DNA from 2 places in the Brotaphodocola sp. genome. Region 1 is predicted to be linked to the other one. Evidence: a T-box and tRNA genes for the amino acid it is inferred to sense, from the RefSeq annotation. Region 1 holds a T-box; the other holds one or more tRNA genes.

Region 1 (4,431 bases):
TAAGGTAACATTTTGTTGGGTAAAGGGACATGCCGGTCATCCGCAGAATGAGCGGTGCGATCAGCTTGCGACGACGGCAGCGGACGGACAGAATCTCCTCGTGGATGAGGGCGTGGAAGCAAAATAGAGGAACTTACAGGAACATTTACGGTTCTCTTACAAATGTTTACTTCTTCTGTTTTTATATTTTCATCTGCTCTGCTTTATGATATTGTTACTGTACACGGTTAGGCGTTTTCTGAACTGAAAATGCCGTATAATATAGTGGCGGTAGCAGATTTTGTTGATTTGGAATGCAAAGCATCGGCAAAATCTAATCTGTTGTTTGCGCAACGCGTGAACAGCAACGAGATATTCTGTTAATATAAAACAAGAAATCAGAGACAGGGCAGGATAAAGATGAAACTCAAAGGAATTTGGATTGCAATAGGAGTCATTCTGATTGCAGGAATCGGGGTGACGAGATATACAAGATTATACATTGAATCGGAGCAGGAAAATTCTGTGATGGTACAGAGTCAGAGCCTTGAGGTGATGCCAGATGCAGGTGTGGCGGAACAGGGAATGGATGCTGAGAATGCCAAAGGAGATGGAGAAAAAGTTGCTTCTGGTAAGATGGCTAATGTGGGAGTCGGTGCAAATGCACAGGATTCCACCGAAAATCAAGAGCAGAGTTCTTCAAAGCGTCAGAGCAAAAAGCAGGCGGTTTCCGGGGCGGAGAAGTCCGGGATTGCAGTGCGGGAGGAGAGTGCGGACGGGGCGAAGCCTTCGGATGAGGTCTTTGTGAAACTGCGGGCGATTGATGAGGAGATTGCACAGAGAGCTTCGGGGGAGACTGACACGACTCCGAACGCGCGTAAGGCGACCGTTGAGAATGAGTGTAAACTCTGGGAGACGCAGATGAACCGGTTTCTTGACACACTGGAGAATCAGCTTGAGCCGTCGGAGTGGGAAAAATTGTTTAAGGAACAGAAGGAATGGCTGAGAACGAGGGATGAGGAGGCGACAAAGGGATCAGGACGTCAGAATGGAAGCACGCTTGATGAGATCGAGTACAATCGCCTGATTCGGGAGAGCACAAGACAGAGAACCTATGAGCTTGCAGAGCGGTATGGGGAAGTTCTTTCGACTACGGAATAATGAAAATAAAAGATATAATTTTGTGAAGATACGACAAAAATAATTGACAAGAAAGTGGTTGAACCGTCAGTACGTTATTCTGCTTCAGAAGGTCCTAGTACTGGAACAGGGGGAACAGACAAAATCAGGTCAATTGTGATTGCAAAGGCTGTGGCTTTCACATCGATAGCATCGGCTTGGCATGTGATTTTGCTTAGTTTTTCTGATGTTTTTCTGTCAAATCAATAAAAAATCAGGGGGAGTTGTTTGATAAATCTTGACATTACCCGCTCGATATGCTAGATTAAAAGTCAGCGTAAACGCAGTGAAGAGAAGGAGTACGCTTTTGAAATCGTTCAGAGAGCTGTCGGAGGGTGCGAGACAGCGGAGGAAGGAAGCGGAACTGGTCTTGGAGTGGTCTGCCCAACATCGGAGACTCTTTAAGCGAGAGCAGAGAGAAAGTCCCGGTCAGTAAGACAGAACGGAATCCCCCGTCAGAGGAAGCGGATCTGTTGCCGTAAGGCACGGCGCGCAGTCGTACAGATCCAAAGAGTGCATGCAAGGCATGAAGCAGAGTGGTACCGCGCGAGGTCGTAGAGATTTTCCCCGCGTCTCTGGAATCAGGAGATTCCGGGGGCGCGTTTTTTTATTTCGATTTCGTTCTTATAAGAATTCAGGAATATATGGAATATATTTTTGAAAGTTTTTGAGAAAATGAAAGGAATCGAATATACTGAGGGAGAGACTCTTAATGAGATCGTCGCGGAAATCACCGAGCGAAAATATAATTCAGATGTATGGAGATCGGAGAAGAGAATGATCAAAAGCGAAGGCTGTCGAAGGACGAAATCGCAGATCGTTTGTTCAGAGAGAACCGTGCATGGGATTTAGGAGGAAGAAAAATGGCTGGTTACAACCACAGTGCCATTGAGAAGAAATGGCGCGAAAACTGGGAGAAACACCCGATCAATGTAAATGATGGCAAGAAGCCGAAATACTATTGTCTGGATATGTTCCCGTATCCGTCAGGAAGCGGACTTCATGTAGGTCACTGGAGAGGTTACGTTATTTCTGATGTATGGAGTCGTTATCAGATGCTGAAAGGTCACTATGTGATTCATCCGATGGGTTGGGATGCTTTCGGTCTTCCGGCAGAGAACTATGCGATCAAGATGGGTGTACATCCGGCAAAGTCAACAGCTGAGAACATTAAGAACATTAAGCGTCAGATCAAAGAGATTGCAGCGATCTATGACTGGGATATGGAAGTAAACACGACCGATCCGGAGTTCTACAAGTGGACACAGTGGATCTTTGTTCAGATGTTCAAGAAGGGTCTGGCTTACGAGAAGGAGTTCCCGATCAACTGGTGCCCGTCCTGTAAGACCGGTCTTGCAAATGAGGAAGTTGTAAACGGTTGCTGTGAGCGTTGCGGTTCCCCGGTTACGAAGAAGAACCTGCGTCAGTGGATGCTCAAGATCACCGCTTATGCAGATCGCCTGCTGAATGATCTGGATAAGCTCGATTGGCCGGAGAAGGTTAAGAAGATGCAGACCGAGTGGATCGGAAAATCCTACGGTGCTGAGGTTGACTTTAAGGTTGACGGTCGCGAGGATAAGATCACCGTTTACACAACCCGCCCGGATACCCTCTACGGTGCAACCTTCATGGTTCTGGCTCCGGAGCACAAGCTGGCAAAGAGCCTTGCTACGGATGAGACGAGAGAGGATGTTGAAAAGTACATTTTCGATGCTTCCATGCGTTCCAACGTAGACCGTATGCAGAGCAAGGAGAAGACCGGCGTCTTCACCGGAAGCTATGCAATCAACCCGATCAACGGAGCAAAGGTTCCGATCTGGCTGTCCGACTATGTACTGGCTGACTACGGTACCGGCGCAATCATGTGCGTACCGGCTCATGATGACCGTGACTTTGAGTTTGCTAAGAAGTTCAACATTCCGATCATTCAGGTTATCGCAAAGGATGGAAAAGAGATCGAGAACATGACCGAGGCTTACACCGAGGCATCCGGCACGATGATCAATTCCGGCGAGTGGAACGGAATGGAGTCTTCTGTTCTGAAGAAGGAAGCTCCGATGATGATCGAGGCACGCGGAATCGGTAAGAAGACCGTAAACTACAAACTGCGTGACTGGGTATTCTCCAGACAGCGTTACTGGGGCGAGCCGATCCCGATCATCCACTGTCCGAAGTGCGGTAACGTGGCTGTTCCGGAGGAGGAGCTTCCGCTCAGACTTCCGGAGGTAGAGAGCTATCAGCCGACCGGAACCGGTGAGTCACCGCTCGCAGCAATCGATGAGTGGGTAAACTGCAAGTGTCCGCAGTGTGGTGCTGACGCAAAGCGAGAGACGAACACGATGCCTCAGTGGGCTGGTTCTTCCTGGTATTTCCTGCGTTATGTAGATAGCCACAACAATAAGGAGCTTGTTTCCCGTGAGAAGGCAGACAAGTACCTGCCAGTAGATATGTACATCGGTGGTGTTGAGCATGCCGTTCTTCACCTGCTGTACTCTCGTTTCTACACCAAGTTCTTAAACGACATCGGCGTGATTGACTTTGATGAGCCGTTCACCAAGCTGTTCAACCAGGGTATGATCACCGGTAAGAACGGAATCAAGATGAGTAAGTCCAAGGGCAACGTCGTTTCTCCGGATGATCTCGTAAGAGATTACGGATGCGATTCCTTAAGAATGTACGAGCTCTTCGTAGGACCGCCGGAAATGGATGCAGAGTGGGATGACCGTGGAATCGAGGGTGTATCCCGTTTCCTGAATCGTTTCTGGAATCTGGTACAGGATTCTAAGGATAAAAACATTGAGGCGACGAAGGAGATGATCCGTCTGCGTCACAAGCTGGTTTACGACATTGAGCAGAGATTTAACCAGTTCAGCCTGAACACGGTAATCTCCGGATTCATGGAGTACAACAACAAGCTGATTGAGCTTGCAAAGAAGACCGGCGGAATCGACAAGGAGACGTTAAAGACCTTCGTAGTTCTGCTTGCTCCGTTTGCACCGCATATCGGTGAGGAGCTGTGGCAGGAGCTTGGCGGTGATACCGACAGCGTCTTCCATACCCAGTGGCCGGAGTGCGATACTGAGGCAATGAAGGACGACGAGATTGAGATCGGCGTTCAGGTAAATGGTAAGGCAAGAGGTGTTGTTGCACTTTCAACCGATGCAACGAGAGAAGAGGCTCTTGCAAAGGCAAAAGAGATCGTAGCAGACAAGATCACAGGAACGATCGTAAAAGAGATCTATGTTCCGGGCAAGATCATCAACATTGTTTGCA
Region 2 (4,431 bases), on a different contig from region 1:
CTTAAATGAGACAAAAAACATCACAAAAACGGCACAGAAACTCTATATGACCCAACCAGCGATCACCAAGCGCATTCAAAAAATGGAGGAGGAATTGCAGTGTACCCTGTTTCTCCGCTCAAAAAAGGGAATTCTGTTCACCCCCGCCGGTGAGCAGATTCTCCCCTACGCGAAAGAAATCCTTGTGAACAGCCGAAAATTAAAGGGGCAGGTTCTAATGTCTCAGAATCAGATCTGTGGAACCATCCGCCTCGGATCTTCTCTGAACATCGCCCACTACTACCTTCCACGCATTTTAAAACTCTACACCGACAACTATCCCCTTGTCGATGTGCAGATTACGACGGGACAAAGCAAACATCTCTTTCAGCTCTTAACCCGGGATGAGATCTCGATCGCGATTATCCGCGGTCACTATGCCTGGGATGAAGCCTGCCAGCTGATCTCCACAGAACCGATGTGCCTGGTATGCAGCAAAGAGAACCAGGGCAGACCACTCACCAACTATCCCTATATCGGGCGTCACACCGACTCCGATTTAAGCACCCGCATCGACCGTTGGCTTCTTGCACACAATCTGGCCAATCTGCGCCCGCACATGTGGATCGACAGCATTGATGCCTGCAAGGAGATGGCAAGGTACGGTCTTGGCTGGTGTATCTTGCCCAAAATTTGTCTGAATGATTTCGACGGTTACACCGAGGATCTCTATATGGAAGATGGATCTCCGTTTCTTCGCAGTACCTATGTGCTTTACAAGCACCTCTATGCCAAACTTCCGCAGGTACAGCTGTTTCTCGATATGCTGACCAATGACGCCAAACAACCTCTCATGACGTAAATAACCCGGAACTTTTTCCAGAATTCCGATGGCATAATCTCTAGTTTCCTATAAAACAATAAAAGAACGGCTGACCAGAGTGATCAACCGTTCTTTTATTGAATACTTTTATTTTACCAGTTTTTCTTTTCCTTGCTACTGCCGAGAAGAGAGAAGCCCTGCTCTAATCCATCAACGAGCTGCAAAAGTCCGTCGCCTACATCGACTGGAAACAGGGATCTTACTTTTTTACAATGAATGCGCGAAAAGCTCACGCCTTTAGGTGTGGGATGGATAGCATAGATGTTTATTTTTGTGATTCTTCGTCGTCTTTTTTCTGTGTAGAAGTCCAGTCCGGGATATTTCCATTTACGATCGCATGAAAGATGCGCTTTTTTGCACCGCGGTTTTCGTGGTCGATGCCGATCAGAAGCTGTTTGACATACTCTCTGCGCGTGTGACCGTCGGCTGGACAGGGATTCTTGCAGACAGGAAGCTGCATGAGATTGCGGAAACCCCTGACATCCCCTTCTTTGACGAGCATCAGCGGGCGGATGACCGTGAGATTCGTCTTCTCAAGATGAGTGACTGGTGGGAAAGCATAGAATCGTCCCTCGTAGATCAGAGACATCATGGCAGTCTCGATCAGATCATCCTGATGATGAGCATAGGCGATCTTGTTACAGCCGAGTCGCAGTGCCTCATCGTTTAATGCGCCCTTTCGCATTTTGGCGCAGAGTGAGCAGGGATTGGACTCTTTTCGGATATCGAAGAGGATCTTGCCGATCTGGGTGGAGACGACGGAGTAGGGAATACCAAAGTCTTCACAGAGTTTTCGGATCGGTTCAAGATTCATCGTATCAATTCCCATGTCGACGGTGATTGCGGAGAGGGAAAATTTGCGGGGATAGAATTTTTGAAGACCGTGCAGGGCATAGAGCAAAGTCAGGCTGTCTTTTCCACCTGAGATGCCGATTGCGATGTGGTCTCCGTCCTGAATCATATCATAAGTATCAACTGCCTGGCGCACCAGACTCAAAAGTCGCTGTAATTGCATAAAAAGTACCTTCGGATTTCATATTTTCATATTATATCGTAATTTTCATAAAGTGGCGCGATGCCCCGACTTCTCTGTTTTGCCTTCAAACATTCGAGGATAGGTTCTAATTTTTCTTCAGGAATTCGTTGTCAATCCACTGCAGTCGGTGCATTTTTTGTTTCATAGAACGCAATTTCCTATGAAACAAAAAAGCGACTTCGCAAAATCACGAAATCGCTTTATAAAAAATGCAGAAGAAGGGAGTCGAACCCTCAAGGTATTGCTACCACACGGACCTGAACCGTGCGCGTCTGCCAATTCCGCCACTTCTGCATGGTGCGGAAGATGGGACTTGAACCCACACGACATTGCTGCCACTAGATCCTTAGTCTAGCCTGTCTGCCAATTCCAGCACTTCCGCTCACAGGTATGTATTCTACTACAAGTGTTTCCAAAATGCAAGTGTTTTTTCAAAAAAAATAAAATTTTTTAATTTTGATTTTTACAGGTGTAATGAAAGCAAGATATTTTGAAAAAGAAGGGTATGAGATTGTTGTGGATACCCGTGGAACTCTGCTCTGGGAGGATTCTGCCAAGGCGGGCGCCCACTGTTGATTCTGATGAGTGAGAAAGCCAACAAGGAGTATTTGGATTATTTGGATGGCAAGCATATTTCATGGCTGATCAACTCCTACAAACAGCAGTAAAGTGAGGGTAAATGCCAAGTGCACATCCCTCCGGAGCATTTTTTGTATGATAGGACGCAATTCTCTATCATGCAAAAAAATATGTTTTCGAACATTCGTTCGTTAACAAGATGGTCAAAAAAACGAACAAAGGTTTGCTTTTATCAGAAACATATGATAAGATAAATTTACAAACATTTGAAAATAAATTTTCAGAAAAAACATAAATATCCTGCTGAAATATGCAGGCAAAACAGGAGGGCGGACAGATGGCCAGAAAAAAAATCTCTCAGAAACAACAGGAAATTCTTGATTATATCAAGGCGTGCATTCTCAAAAAAGGATACCCACCAGCAGTTCGCGAAATCTGCGAAGCCGTTCATTTGAAATCAACCTCTTCCGTTCACTCTCACTTGGAGACGCTTGAGCGAAACGGATACATCAGACGTGACCCTACAAAACCACGTGCAATCGAGGTTCTTGACAACCAGTTTTCCACTCAGCGCCGTGAAGCTGTTCAGGTTCCGATCATTGGAACCGTCGCTGCCGGACAGCCGATTCTCGCCGAGCAGAATATCGAAGAATATTTTCCGATCCCTTCCGAGTATCTTCCAGCAGGCGGAGAAGTCTTCATTCTGCGTGTCAAAGGCGAGAGCATGATCAATGCCGGTATTTTCAATGGTGATCAGGTCATCGTTCAACAGATGAATATTGCCGAGAATGGAGACATCGTTGTCGCACTGCTTGACGACTCTGCGACAGTCAAGCGCTTCTACCGCGAGAACGGTCACTATCGCCTGCAACCGGAGAATGACACGATGGAACCGATCATCGTCTCAGATGTTCAGATTCTCGGAAAAGTAGTTGGACTGTTCCGAAGAATGTCTTGATCTCGAGATCTTAACCAGATTCCGTTAAACCTGGCAGAACACATTTGCGAATCGAAACCAGCGAATCTAACATGTACGAAAAATCCCATGTCTGAAGGCATCGAAATGGAAACTCGCACGCCTAAAACATGGGATTTTTCATAACAAGCGCCACTGGCGCTTTGCACCCTCGCGGAGCGTTTTTGTACGATAGAACGCAATTTCCTATCATAATTTCCTATCATACAAAGAAAAACAGCCGGTTGGGGGACCGACTGTTTTAAGGAGAAGGTATTTCGTTTCTTATGGGATGTTGCAAAAAACTATATTTTGTATTGGGGGGTTACGTCTATTATAATAGCATGAGCCATCAAAAAAGTGTGCACAAAGTTTGATTTTTTTTGAAAAAGTTTTTTTGCATCTTCCACAATGTGTATCGTTATAAAAACATAGCAAAGTCTTTTTCCCCGTTTTCGTTCTGATACGCTTCTCCCTCGATATCAAAGACCTGCTTAACTCTCGGACGATTAAGCGCCTCGATCGGTGTTCCCTGCGCAATCACTTTTCCCTCATTCATCAGAAAAATATAATCGCAATAATGCGTTGCCAGACGCAGATCATGAATCACAATCAGTACCGTCTTCTTACACGCCTTCAGATAATCAAGAAGAAAGAGCTGGTGACGAATATCTAAATGGTTCGTCGGCTCGTCCAAAATCAACGTGTCCGCTCCCTGCACAACCGCTCGCGCGATAAATGCCATCTTCCGCTCTCCTCCAGACAGCGAAAGGATACTGCGATCCCTCAAGTGCAAGATCCCAAGTTCCTCCATCGCCAGCTCCATGACCTCTCTGTCCGGACGAGAATGGTCAGCTCGCGCATATAGTCCCATTGCGACGACTTCCTGCACCGTAAAATCAAAGACACTCGCCATATCCTGACCGACATAGCCGATCATCGATGCCAGCTGCTTCGGCTTATAGGAAGAAACCGGCTTTCCATCCACAAGAATCTCTC

What was found. The T-box of region 1 lies ahead of leuS (leucine--tRNA ligase). A T-box ahead of a tRNA ligase gene usually reads a tRNA of that ligase, here a tRNA-Leu.
Region 2: it encodes a tRNA-Leu, which carries the amino acid that the T-box ahead of leuS (leucine--tRNA ligase) is inferred to sense. The anticodon was not compared.

Annotation. Positions count from the first base shown of each region.
Region 1 covers NZ_CFAHBC010000010.1:67,816-72,246, forward strand. The annotation lists gene rnhA (ribonuclease HI) at 1-127, shown strand, start outside; gene AC4EVX_RS05900 (lysozyme inhibitor LprI family protein) at 400-1,140, shown strand; T-box leader at 1,436-1,738, shown strand; gene leuS (leucine--tRNA ligase) at 2,022-4,431, shown strand, end outside.
Region 2 covers NZ_CFAHBC010000028.1:3,111-7,541, forward strand. The annotation lists gene AC4EVX_RS10100 (LysR family transcriptional regulator) at 1-841, shown strand, start outside; gene AC4EVX_RS10105 (tRNA 2-thiocytidine biosynthesis TtcA family protein) at 1,128-1,877, opposite strand; tRNA gene AC4EVX_RS10110 (tRNA-Leu) at 2,109-2,192, opposite strand; tRNA gene AC4EVX_RS10115 (tRNA-Leu) at 2,194-2,280, opposite strand; gene lexA (transcriptional repressor LexA) at 2,815-3,435, shown strand; gene AC4EVX_RS10125 (ABC transporter ATP-binding protein) at 3,854-4,431, opposite strand, start outside.